Regions from separate parts of the Marinomonas dokdonensis genome, predicted to be linked through region 2. Evidence: predicted binding sites of a transcription regulator. Region 2 holds the regulator's gene; the other holds the start of a gene.
What was found. Region 2 encodes PhoB, which activates phosphate uptake and scavenging genes when phosphate is short. Its sites were predicted from a motif close to TGTCATANNNNTGTCANA; they were not measured.
Positions count from the first base shown of each region.

Region 1 (6,061 bases), on a different contig from region 2:
AGCGTAATAACTTGGTGCGATCTTTAGCATCGTCTTTCCAAGGTCGTTGAATCGCGACCCACAAGGCATCGTCTACTAAAGCGATGCCTTCAGCCCCAAAACGTAGCTGATGTTTTAGTAGTTCAGTAGGGAAAGGTATGGTTTGGTCAATCTCACCGTATTCCGTGACATGGTAAATTCCGTGCGGGACTTCTTTATCAGGATGGCCTTCAGAGGCTAGCCAAAAGCCGCCTTTAGGGTCAACCGCAATGCCTTCTAAATCCAATTTTTCTGCTGGCATTCCTTGGCGTGTCACGGTTAATTTATGGGTGATACGAGCCGGTGTTTGGTTTGCGTCGATGGTGAAAATAGCAGGCTGTGCGGAATAGAAGCTATCGTTAACCCCATATAGTTTGCCTGGTGCTTTCAAGTCAGCGGCCAAGCCAGATAACGCCCCCCAACCTATCGGTTGTCCAGAAGCATTGTTTTGCGACACTATGCTTGGGTAGTTAGCATTTTGTTCTTGCCATTGGTAGAGCATCACGTGAGAGCGAGCACCTCCATCTTCCACAAGGTCTGCTTCATTGGCGGTAGCAATGATGTTTCGTTGCGGAATCGCAATGGCAGATTCTGGAGCGATACCGGAAGGCATCATTTGTATAAGCTCTGGTGCTGCGCCTGTGTCACGATAAACCCCGACAATAGAGCCGCGCTCTGACATGACAAAAATATAAGTTTCGTTGCCGAATTTAGCGACTTCTAAACCTTCAGGCTCAGCCCCTTTTTTATTGGAGCGCTTTTCTGGGTAATGACCTGTTTTTACAACTTCATGCTCGAAGCTTTCCGCGCTTTCGAACAAGACATTCCCTTGCTTGTTAAAAATAGTAAAGCCGCGAGCGCCGCCTTTGTAGTCACCTTCATTTGCGATCACAAAACGCTCATTGTCGAGCCACTTGACCGCATCGGGTTCACGTCTAACGTTTTCTAAGCTCTCATTGAAGACCAAGGCGCCATCACGCTTGGTATCAATGTTAGAAAGGTTTACTGTGCCAGCCGAGAAGTCATTAACAATTTTTTTGCTGTTAGCGTCGATAATGATCAGATGGTTGTTTTCCTGCAGAGTAAGCACGATTTCATTAAGGTCGTTAAAAGCGACGAACTCTGGCTCTGGGTCATTCGGTGCAATCTCAGCAAGCCCGTTAAGGTTTATTTTATGAACGCTTTGGCAAATACCAGTGTCCATATTGAAGTCGATGACCGATAGATAGCCTGCTGGCTGCTGTGGTATCTCGCCATCATTTAGGTCTTCATCTCGTTCGTTCTCAATCGCCACGGCGATGTACTTGCCATCTTTTGAAATCGCGACTGAATCGGGTTGGCCGCCAAGGTCACAACGCTGTACAACTTTTTGGCTGTTAAGATCTATTACCGCTAAATAACCGCTAGGTTTTACATAGCTTTCGGAAGTGTTTACGCCAGCAACCACCCAGTTTGCAATACTTGCTACGGAAGTAGGTTCGCCATCTAGGGATAAGAATCCCGCCGCTTGAGGATTATGAGGGTCTTTGATGTTAACAAAGCCGATACCACCCAATGGGCTATCAGAGTAAATGAGGGTATTACCATCTTCCGACGCTGTGATGATTTCCGCTGATGTTTCGGTAGCAATAGGCTTGCTGCCTAGATTCTGAGCAACAGGGAAACTGGCAACACGCTGAAAAGAATTGGCCGAGGCGGTTAGGGCAACACCTGCTAGGCAAGTGGCGACTAGAGTACGACGAAAGTGGTTTATTAGCATTTTTATCTCCGAAGTTGATGGGCAGGGGAGACTAAAGTTAAGGTATTTTAATGACATTCTTATGTCGTTACTGTGCCAGTTTCGTGACATACCAATAGAAGGGTAGCGTCCAATTCTTGCAAAAAAGAGAGATATTGGACGCTAAAGGATTCAGCTAATAATTTAGCGTTGAAGCTATGAAAGTGCGTTATTCTTCTCACTTATGTGATGGGCTTTGCGCCATTGCTCATAACACAACGCAGTGATCATAATCGCGATCGCAAAGAGCATATTTATGCCAATAAAGAACGCCATGCCAAGGCAACTTACTAGCGCTAATGCTGCAAGAACTTTAAGTGTGTTGTTCACCAATCTAAATGCCGCAATGCAGGTGAGAGCATAGATCAATAAAAAATTGCTGTTGGTCATTTCGATAAACCACGCCATTTCCCAGCCGGACAATTCAGAAAAAACAATCGATAAGAGTACGATGGAACATACCAGTAACACGGCATTAATCGGCGTGCCTTGTGGAGATAGTAGCGCAAACTTATGAGGCAGCGCGTTTTGTGTGGCTAAGGACTGAACCATACGCGCGAAGCCTAAAATGTAGATGGCAACATTAGCGAAAGCAATAATGTAAGCGCCTAGTGCAAAAAGCTTGCTGCCAGTATCTCCTACTAATTTATTGACCAGTAAGGCAAGAGATTGGCTATTAGTCACTTCATCACCATAGGTGTGGTGGTAGGCGATCAATAACACCAAGCTAAGGTACGCCAGAATAACCAATGTAATGCCGCCTAATAGAGCGATAGGAAAGTCTCGTGTAGGGTTCTTAAATTCCGCGCCCATGTGGGCCATGACCTCTATGCCGAGAAAACACCAGAATATGACCCCTGTGGCATATAAGGTTGTTTGCCAGTCGGAAGGGCTTTCAGGAGTGGCGATCACACTCACACTGCTGCCAATGTCGGCAATGACACACAGCCAGATAATGGTCAGAATCATCACAATAACGACACCTGTCTGAAAGCGTGCTGAAGCTTGAATGCCCGCCACGGAAAATAGTGTCAGCGCAATAATGGTGATCAAGCTTAGTACCAATAAGTTCATCTCTGGAATGTCTATGATTATGCCTAGGTAGGCTGCTGCCACCTTTACGGCGACAGCTGGGCCGAACAGTAGAATACTCAAGAAAAGCCAGCCGACGGCTTTTTCATAATGTGCTCCAAATGCCTTACCAATATAGTGTGATGCGCCCCCAGCAGAGGGGTACTTCGCTCCTAAGAAAGCAAAGATAAAGGCGATAGGGATCACCATGGCTGCGGTGATGAGCCAAGCATAAAAGGCAAAAGAGCCAGCTTGAGTGACGGATATAGCGGGTAAGATCATCAACCCTGTTCCAATAAAGGTGGTGACTGTCATGGCCATGCCCTGAAGCGGGCCGAGTGTTCGTTGATATTGCATTGGATGTCCTTGAAAAATAGACAAAAAGAGCTGTTAAATGAATGATGAAAGGATATGATGAAAAGCATTTTTATGGGCTAAGCAAAGTGTGGTTATTGCCTCGCAAACTGTCGGATGTTTCGTCAAATTGCTAGGTTTTAGCGATAGATAGGAATCAATATGGCTTTAGATCGTTATGACCAACAGATTTTAGCGTTGTTGGTTAAAGATGCACGTTTGTCTGTGTCGGACATTAGTCGACAGATAAACCTATCTCGCTCCTCGGTTTCCGACCGAATTAAACGTCTGGAAGAGCAAGGGGTCATCACTGGGTATCATGCCCATACGGCGGTTTCAAAAGAAGAGGGTGTTGAGGCTTATTTGGCTTTGACATTCCGTCCATTATCTTGCGATCTCGTCGTGCCTATGGTGGAAAGCATCCCAGAAGTGAAACTTGCCCACTCCATCAGTGGTGACGTGGATTTATTACTGCTTGTGCAAGCGCCAACCATGAAGCGCCTGAATGAAATTCGTGAAGAGATTGAGACGTGGCCGAATTTACATAAGGTCATGACTCATATGTGTTTAACAAAGCGAGTCGATAGAATTTAGTTAGGCGCGCTTAATGACAAGAGCGCCTAACGTGACGGACTGTTATGGCATCATGCCTAAAGCAGTCAAGCCTTGGTTTTCAGCTAAACCTAGCATTAGGTTCATGTTTTGGATGGCCTGACCTGACGCGCCTTTCACTAAGTTATCGATGACAGATAACACCACCACTTTATCACCACCTTGAGGGCGGTAAACCGCGATACGACAGAAGTTTGCCCCTTTAGTACTGCGTGTTTCTGGCAAGCTGCCTGCAGGCATCACATCAACGAAGAAATCATCTTTATAACGTTCTTCGAACAAGCTCTGTAGATCTACAGACGTGTCTAACAGTGTGGCGTACATAGTAGAATGGATACCACGGATCATAGGCACTAGGTGAGGAACAAAGGTTAAGCCAATGGCTTGATCACTGACGAGCTGTAAACCTTGCTTGATTTCCGGTAAATGACGGTGACCCGCCACCCCATAGGCTTTAAAGCTTTCGCTGGATTCACATAATAGAGAGCCAATATTGGCACCGCGACCCGCACCACTAACACCAGATTTCGCATCTGCAATAAGGTGCGCAGGATCGACTAAACCTGCTTCTAGTAATGGAATGAGACCAAGTTGTGTTGCCGTTGGGTAACAGCCCGGGTTCGCAACAAGTTGTGCGCCCTTGATCGCTTCACGGTTTATTTCAGGTAAACCATAGACCGCCTTGGCAACGTAATCTGGAGTTCTGTGTTCCATGCCGTACCATTTAGACCACTCAACGGTATCCTTGATACGAAAATCTGCCCCTAAATCGACAACCTTGATACCACGATCAATTAATTCAGGAACTTGGTCCATGGCAACACCGTGTGGCGTAGCAAAAAACACTAGGTCACACTTTGCTAATTCATCAACGCTTGGGTTAGTGAAACGTAGGTCGTAGTGGCCGCGTAAGCTAGGGTAGATGTCAGAAACCAGTTTGCCTTCTTCACTGCGTGAAGTGATGGCGCTTACTTCCACTTCAGGATGATTGGCGAGAAGTCTTAATAACTCGGCACCGGTATAACCCGTTCCACCTACGATTCCTATTTTATACACGTGTCTTTTCCTACTGTTTTTACCGAAAAAATGGTAATTTTGAATTTAAATGTGATGCAATTAATAGTGCCCGAATTTTGGCTTTGTTGAAAGTGAGGTATGAGCCTGAAAGGATTAAATTTAAAAGAAAAATGGCAAGCCAAAACTCAACACCACAGTGATCTGATGATTTTGTCGATTTTAGGTGCGGTATGTGGCGTACTCAGTGGCTTGGTCATGGCATTGTTTTATATGCTGATATACCTGCCGTTACAGCCCTTAATGAACGGCGGTATTGATGACTTTGAATCTTTACCGGTAGAAATAAGAGTCGCTCTGCCTGTAGTAGCTTGTTTGTTACTGATCGGGCTTTTTTCGTTCTTGCCAAAAAAACACAGTAAAGTCGGCATTCCTTTTGTCATTGAGAGATTAAATTACCACCAAGGCAGCTTGCCGTGGCGTAATGCCGTAGTGCAGTTTTTCTCGGCAGTGATCGCTTTGGTCGGCGGTTTATCTGTGGGCAAAGAGGGTCCGACGGTGCACATTGGTGCGTCTCTCGGGGCGGGTTTTGCTCAGCGTAATAAATTGTCCCAGTACAGTGTCGAGACACTTATTGCTTGTGGCGTGGCGGGTGGTATCGCGGCCTGTTTTCATACCCCTTTAGCGGGTGTTTTGTTCGCTTTTGAAGTCATCTTTTTAGAGTATCGAATGCGTTATGTATTGCCGATTCTCTTGTCAGCGGTCATCGCAACACACGTAAGTCGTTATCTAATCGGGCCTATTGAGGTCTTTGATGTGGGTAATATCACTCTATCTTTTATTACCACAGATTTGGTCTTTGCTTGTTTAGCATTAGTGCTTTTTATCGTGGTTTTAGCCAGTACTTTCTTTCAGCTGCAGCGGCATCTATGGAAGCTTGAGTTTATTGCTGTGCATTGGCGCTATTCGGTCGTCGCTCTTATTACTGTGGCTGTTGCCATCTACTTGCCCCAAGCAATGGGCAGTAGTTTTGACTCATTTTCTCAACTATTGCATGGAGAGCTTATTGGCTACTCTTTGCTGGCGCTTATTTTGGTGAAGGTTCTGTTGAGTGCGATAAGCCTTGGTTTAGGTATTCCCGGTGGAATGATAGGTCCAACCTTTATGATTGGTGGCTTAGCAGGCGTTCAAGTTGCTTTATGGTTTGATATGACA
Region 1 covers NZ_JBRAND010000005.1:4,771-10,831, reverse strand. The annotation lists gene ACUM5Y_RS12860 (esterase-like activity of phytase family protein) at 1-1,777, opposite strand, end outside; gene yjeH (L-methionine/branched-chain amino acid transporter) at 1,952-3,223, opposite strand; gene ACUM5Y_RS12850 (Lrp/AsnC family transcriptional regulator) at 3,383-3,814, shown strand; gene argC (N-acetyl-gamma-glutamyl-phosphate reductase) at 3,857-4,888, opposite strand; gene ACUM5Y_RS12840 (chloride channel protein) at 4,988-6,061, shown strand, end outside.
Region 1: a site for PhoB is predicted at 1,849-1,866, ahead of ACUM5Y_RS12860 (esterase-like activity of phytase family protein). Genes of this name have one in related genera too.

Region 2 (6,061 bases):
CGGCGGCTCAGAGAAGGATTTACAGCTAGCTGATCTATCTAGCTGTGGTTAAAATACAGCATTGCAGCCTCTCATCGATTTGCAGCAAGGCTATTTTTGACACAAAAGAGAGAATTTATGATTTCACAACCCTTTAAAGCGGCGGGGGCATTTATAAAGGCGCTTCCATTAATTGTATCTCCACAGTTACGTTTGTTTATTCTTGCGCCTTTCTTAGCGAATATTCTTTTAATGGGGTTAGTGTACGTATTGGCATTAAGCTACTTCAACCACCTAGTGACGGTTGCGATGGACTACATGCCCGAATGGTTGTCTTTCCTAAACTGGTTTTTCTATATTATCTTTGCCGCTATTACCAGCGTGCTCTTGTTCTATAGCTTTTCAGTCGGTATCAATATCTTGGCGGCGCCATTCATGGCATTTCTGGCGGAAAAAGTAGAAGAAAAACAGACCGGAAAAGTATTCGATGAAGCGCTAACGGGGAAAGTCATATTGGCGATTGTGCTGCGCAGTTTGCAGCGTGAGCTGCAGAAAATCTTATATTTCTTGCCGCGCTTTGTGCTCTTGCTGCTGCTATCATTCATTCCGATTGTAAATGTTATCGCGCCTTTCTTGTTATTGCTCTTCTCGACTTGGATGTTGGCCCTGCAATATATGGACTATGCCTTTGATAACAACAAGGTTCCGTTCCATGAAATGCGGATGGCACTGCGTTCTAAGCCTCTCATGTGCTGGACATTTGGTGCCATTGTCATGGTAAGTTTAGCCATTCCAGTGCTTAACCTATTTATCATGCCGATTGCGGTAGTGGCGGCGACGCTATTATGGATTTCCGTTTTTAGACCGTCCCATGGCGAATACGCTTCTCTTTTAGATCTTTCAAACAAGGCTTAACCATGTCATTAAAAATTCTTGTGGTCGATGATGCATCTTTTACACGCGACCTGATAAAGCGGACGCTGCGCAGGCAGTTCCCAGCCTGCATGGTAGATGAGGCTGTAAATGGCAAGAAAGCCCAACAAATGCTCAGCAAAACCCGTTTTGATATGGTGTTGTGCGATTGGGAAATGCCTGAAATGACAGGGGTTGAATTACTCAAATGGTGTCGTGAACAGCCTAATTATCAAAAAGAGCAAGTGCCGTTCTTAATGATCACCAGCCGAGGCGATAAAAGCCATGTAATTGAAGCGGTGCAATCTGGGGTAACGGATTATTTAGGTAAGCCGTTTTCCAGTGAACAGCTGGTGAATAAGGTCATGTCGGCGGCGAAAAAGCATAATATTGATGGCAAATTAGCTTCGCAAAAAGCACGCCCTGGCAGCGCGTTGGGCTCTGATAGTAGCTCAGCAGCCTCTTTGGACATTCTGCTTGGAGCTGGTAGCAAAACTACTCAAGTGACCCCTAAAGTTACCGCGCCGAGCGTGACTATGAAGGATGTAAAAATTCCCACCATGGTTCGCTTTGAAAATAAGCAATTTCGTTGCATGGTGATTAAGCTTTCTAAACAAGAGGGCACTCTTTTGATAAAGAGTGATGATGTGATCCCTGCCGTATTAGGCCAAGCTGTGCTGGATTTAGAATACCAAGGGCAGATTAATCGCCTAAATTATTATGTTCAGTCTGTGGCGACCACAGAGAAAAAGCACGACTCGACTTTCTTAACCGTCACCCTAGTATTGATTGACCAAGATGACGAAAAAGAAGCGTTTATGAAAAGCTTATTTGAAAGTTTGTAAGCAGAAAATTTGTCGCTAGCTTGCCAGCGATGTAGCAGGGAATAAGTAAGGGCGCTCCATGGAGCGCCCTTATTGTTTAATCAGAGCTCTTAAGCGCTTCTGTATCGCTTTCAAGAGCAAAGGCGTCTGTTCGGATGCGGCTGGCGGGGAAATGGCAGGAGAAGGTGCTGCCGAAGCCTGGCTGGCTACGAATTTGTAGCTTGGCATCGTGGTGTAAAATAACGTGCTTTACAATGGCTAAGCCCAAGCCTGTGCCGCCAGTTTTGGAGCCTCGGCCTTTATCCACACGGAAAAAGCGTTCCGTAAGGCGAGGGATATAACGCGGCTCAATACCCAAACCGGTATCCTGTACCGAAAAGACACCACTAAATTCGTTTGCTTCCCACATTACGGTAATTTCACCACCGTCTGGTGAGTATTTAATTGCATTTACGACCAAGTTCGAGAAGGCACTGTATAGCTCTTTAAAGGAGCCATACAAGCGCGCATCTTCAGGAATATCAAAAGTGAGTTGATGTTGGTCGGTGAGAATCGGCGAAGCCATTTTCTGGATGGCCTGAATCAAATCACTTACTTTAAGCCATTGGTCTACTTCGCGTTTATCATTGCTTTCTAGACGCGAGAGCAGCAGTAGATCTTCTATCAGGTGTTCCATGCGTTCAGATTGATCAGACATATTCACTATGCCTTTTTGCATACTGGCAGGCAAACTGTCTTTAAACATGGAAAGGGTTTCAAGATAGCCTTTAATCACCGTGAGGGGCGTTTTTAACTCGTGAGAAGCGTTGGCCACAAAGTCTTTACGCATTTGTTCTAACAGGTGCAGGCGAGTCACATCACGGATAAAAATCAGGTGATCATTTTTATCATAAAGGGTGGTTTGTATTTCTAAATAAACACCGCTTTTTGCTGGCGATTTAATTACCAGAGGTTCGCCAAAACGCTTTTGGCTAAAGTAACGGAAGAAATCTGGGTTACGTACTATGTTGGTGATGGCTTGGCCGCGATCGACAGGACGCATCAGGCCTAGAAAGTGTGCCGCGGAATTGTTCCACCATTCCAAGTTGCCTTGGTTGTCCGCCATAATAACGCCTTCTTTTAAGGCGGCGGTAGAGCTTTCAATTCGAGTTAAGGCTTGGCGCATACGGCGTTTCGATTTACGTTGCTTTTTCTGCAAGCGATAAACCGAATCAAATACTTCACCCCAGATACCGCTGGTTTCTGGTGGGGCTTTGCGACCAGAGTGGCGCAGCCAATGGTGGAAGGTATAAAGCTGATAAAACTGCCAATATAGGGTGCCGAGAACATACAGCAAAACCACCGCCAACAAATGACCTAAAACTAGGCCAATAGTAATACAGGCGGCGAGGCCAATGAGCCAACGCAGTATGGTGTTACGCCAGATGGTTTTCATGCCGTCCTTTTAGCTGAAAAACGATAACCTGTGCCGCGTACGGTTTGGATCAGGGTGTCATGGGTGTTGCCAATGGCTTTACGTAAACGACGAATATGAACATCGACGGTGCGCTCTTCGACGTAAACATTGCCACCCCACACTTGATCAAGCAGCTGTGCGCGAGAATAAGCTCGTTCTTGGTGAGTCATTAAAAATTTGAGTAAGCGGTACTCGGTTGGCCCCATTTCTAATGGACGGCTACCAATGGTAACGCGCTGACTGATTGGGTCGAGTACTAAACCTTCTACTTCGATCGGCTCATCGACGCCTTGAGGTGTCGCACGGCGCAATACCGCTTTTAAGCGTGCCACCAGTTCACGGGGCGAGAAAGGTTTGGTGATGTAATCGTCCGCACCAACTTCTAATCCTTGAATCTTATTATCTTCTTCGCTTTTTGCGGTCAGCATAATAACGGGGATTTCCGCCGTGGTTGTGTCTTTTTTCAGGCGTCGAGTTAGCTCTATGCCACTGCCGCCAGGCATCATCCAATCGACAAGAATTAGGTCAGGTCGATGGTCAACAATAATTTCATGGGCTTGTTGGCTGTTTTCTGCTTCCAAATACTCGTAGCCGGCCATCTCTAGGGCAACGGCAATCATTTCACGTATGGAAGACTCATCATCAATTATTAATACTTTTTTACCGGTCACAGGATCTATCCTCATCTCAGGAACGGTTTATTAAAACGACCAAATGTGACAATTAGGTTAAAATGTCACATCGTTGCCATATATTCAACAAAATAGCTGCCGATAATGCCTAGGAATAGAGTGTAGCCAACGCGGTTATTGTCTAGGAAGGATTTAAAGCAGGCTTGGCGATCGCGGGTTTTGGATTGCTGAAACTGCTGATAGAAAAGCCAGAGGCAGACCAATAGCGCGACAAAATAAGGCCAATGTTGGGCAGACAAGATACCCACCCAAAACATCAGTGACAGCATCAGGCCTTGCAAACACACAATGACCAATAAATCGTATTGGGCGAAGAGAATGGCGGTTGATTTGATGCCAATTTTTAAATCGTCAGGCCGGTCTGTGATGGCATAGTAGGTGTCGTAAGCTATGGTCCAGAAGCAATTTGCCACAAATAGCATCCACAGTTGTGGGTCCGCAAGATTACCGCCTTGGGCGCTGTAAGCCATTGGAATGGCCCATGAAAATGCCAGCCCTAAGAAGAGTTGCGGTAAATGGGTATAGCGTTTCATGAAAGGGTAAAGTGCGGCTAAGCCTAGACCAACCACAGACAATAAGATGGTTTGTAAATCGGTAAAGAGCACCAATACAAAGCTGAGTAAAGCAAGGCCTGCGAATAAGGCTAAGGCTTCTTTCTCGCTCACCCGGCCCGAGGGCAAAGGACGATTCTTGGTGCGGTCAACATGACCATCGACTTTGCGATCTGCATAATCATTTATTACGCAACCAGCAGAGCGCATGCTAAAAACACCCAATATAAAAATCACGATTAAGGATAAATCGGGGAGGCCGTCTGCAGCGAGCCATAATGCCCATAATGTTGGCCACATCAGTAAAAATGAACCAATGGGACGGTTAAAGCGAGTCAATTCTGCGTAGGCGATGATCTTATTCATAAGTTTTAAATGGCTGCGCTAGATGAGTGATGGTGTCGAAAAATACTTCGTTAACCAGTATACCTTGACCATGCTGCAGAAAAACAGATCGACGTGCCCATAAGGCTTTGTTTTGATTAGGAAATAGATTCTTTGGAAGCTTTGCCACTTCAATTGGGCTGCGTTTTAGAGCCCTATGTTGGAATAAATAGCCGCCGAGCGGTTTGGTCTTTAGATGCTTTACCTGTCGCCAGCGGCCTTTGAGTGCGCTGGCTGGTACCACTGAGCGGGCTAAAATGACGGCTTCACCATCACAATGTAAAACCACAGTGCGGATACGCGTGGCATCCCTAGGGCGTAATTTTAGGCGTTTACGCTCTCTTGGGGTGGCTGTCCCCCAATCGTCTTCCAAAACCTTCACCGTGAGGTGACCAATGCTTTGTAGTTTGGCCGTTAACGAGTCGGCCGTTGTTAGCCAAGGCCACAGCTTAGAGGGTACTGCTTGCTTATTGATGCGATGGCAAGGATACCAGCGATAATCAAATTGTTGGGCTGCGGCTTGATTAAGGATTGTCATGGTGTGCAAGCTTACTGTTTTTTGATGAGGTTCGCCATGATCTGTAAGTAGGCACTGGATTCTAATAATTGCTGGTAAGCTTTTTGCGTATCAGCAGGAGTCAAACCTAGATCATTCAATAGTGCTGATGGTACTTCTTGCTGTCGATAAACTCGCTGGGCAAGGTGTAATAATTTGGTTAAAGGCGCGTGATCACCTTGATATTCGGGTTGAGTGCTGTAGCGAATAGCGGTGCAAACATTGTCCGGTAGTTGCCACTGCTTAAATTGGCGAAAAGCCAATTGTTGCTGAGTAAAACCTAGGGCAAACATCTCTATCATGTCAGCAGGCAAGTGGGGGTTGGCTTCATGTTGTCGTGATAAGGCAGAAAAATAGGGAGGTAGTACTGCCCCGAGAATCAAATAGCCAAAATTATGCAGTAAGCCTGCTAGGTAGGCATGGCCCTTTTGAGGGCGACGTTCTGGGGACACTCTCTGCACAAGTAAGTCCATGAGAATGGCATGGGAAACCGCATCAAGCCAGAATTCTTGGAAATGACGCGGGCCGTTTTTGGGGGGCTCAATTGAAGCCCCCATGGACAAACCTAGGGCAAGGTTGAGCACCATATCAAAACCCACAATGCGAATAATTGCATCGTCAATAGAGTCGACTTTATTGTTAGTGCCGTAATAGGGGGATGAGGCCCAGCTCATGACTTGCGCCGCTAAGCTTGGATCCAAGTTAAT
Region 2 covers NZ_JBRAND010000003.1:101,780-107,840, reverse strand. The annotation lists gene cysZ (sulfate transporter CysZ) at 118-894, shown strand; gene ACUM5Y_RS08260 (response regulator) at 897-1,736, shown strand; gene phoR (phosphate regulon sensor histidine kinase PhoR) at 1,813-3,150, opposite strand; gene phoB (phosphate regulon transcriptional regulator PhoB) at 3,147-3,842, opposite strand; gene ubiA (4-hydroxybenzoate octaprenyltransferase) at 3,908-4,780, opposite strand; gene ACUM5Y_RS08240 (chorismate--pyruvate lyase family protein) at 4,773-5,336, opposite strand; gene ACUM5Y_RS08235 (HDOD domain-containing protein) at 5,348-6,061, opposite strand, start outside.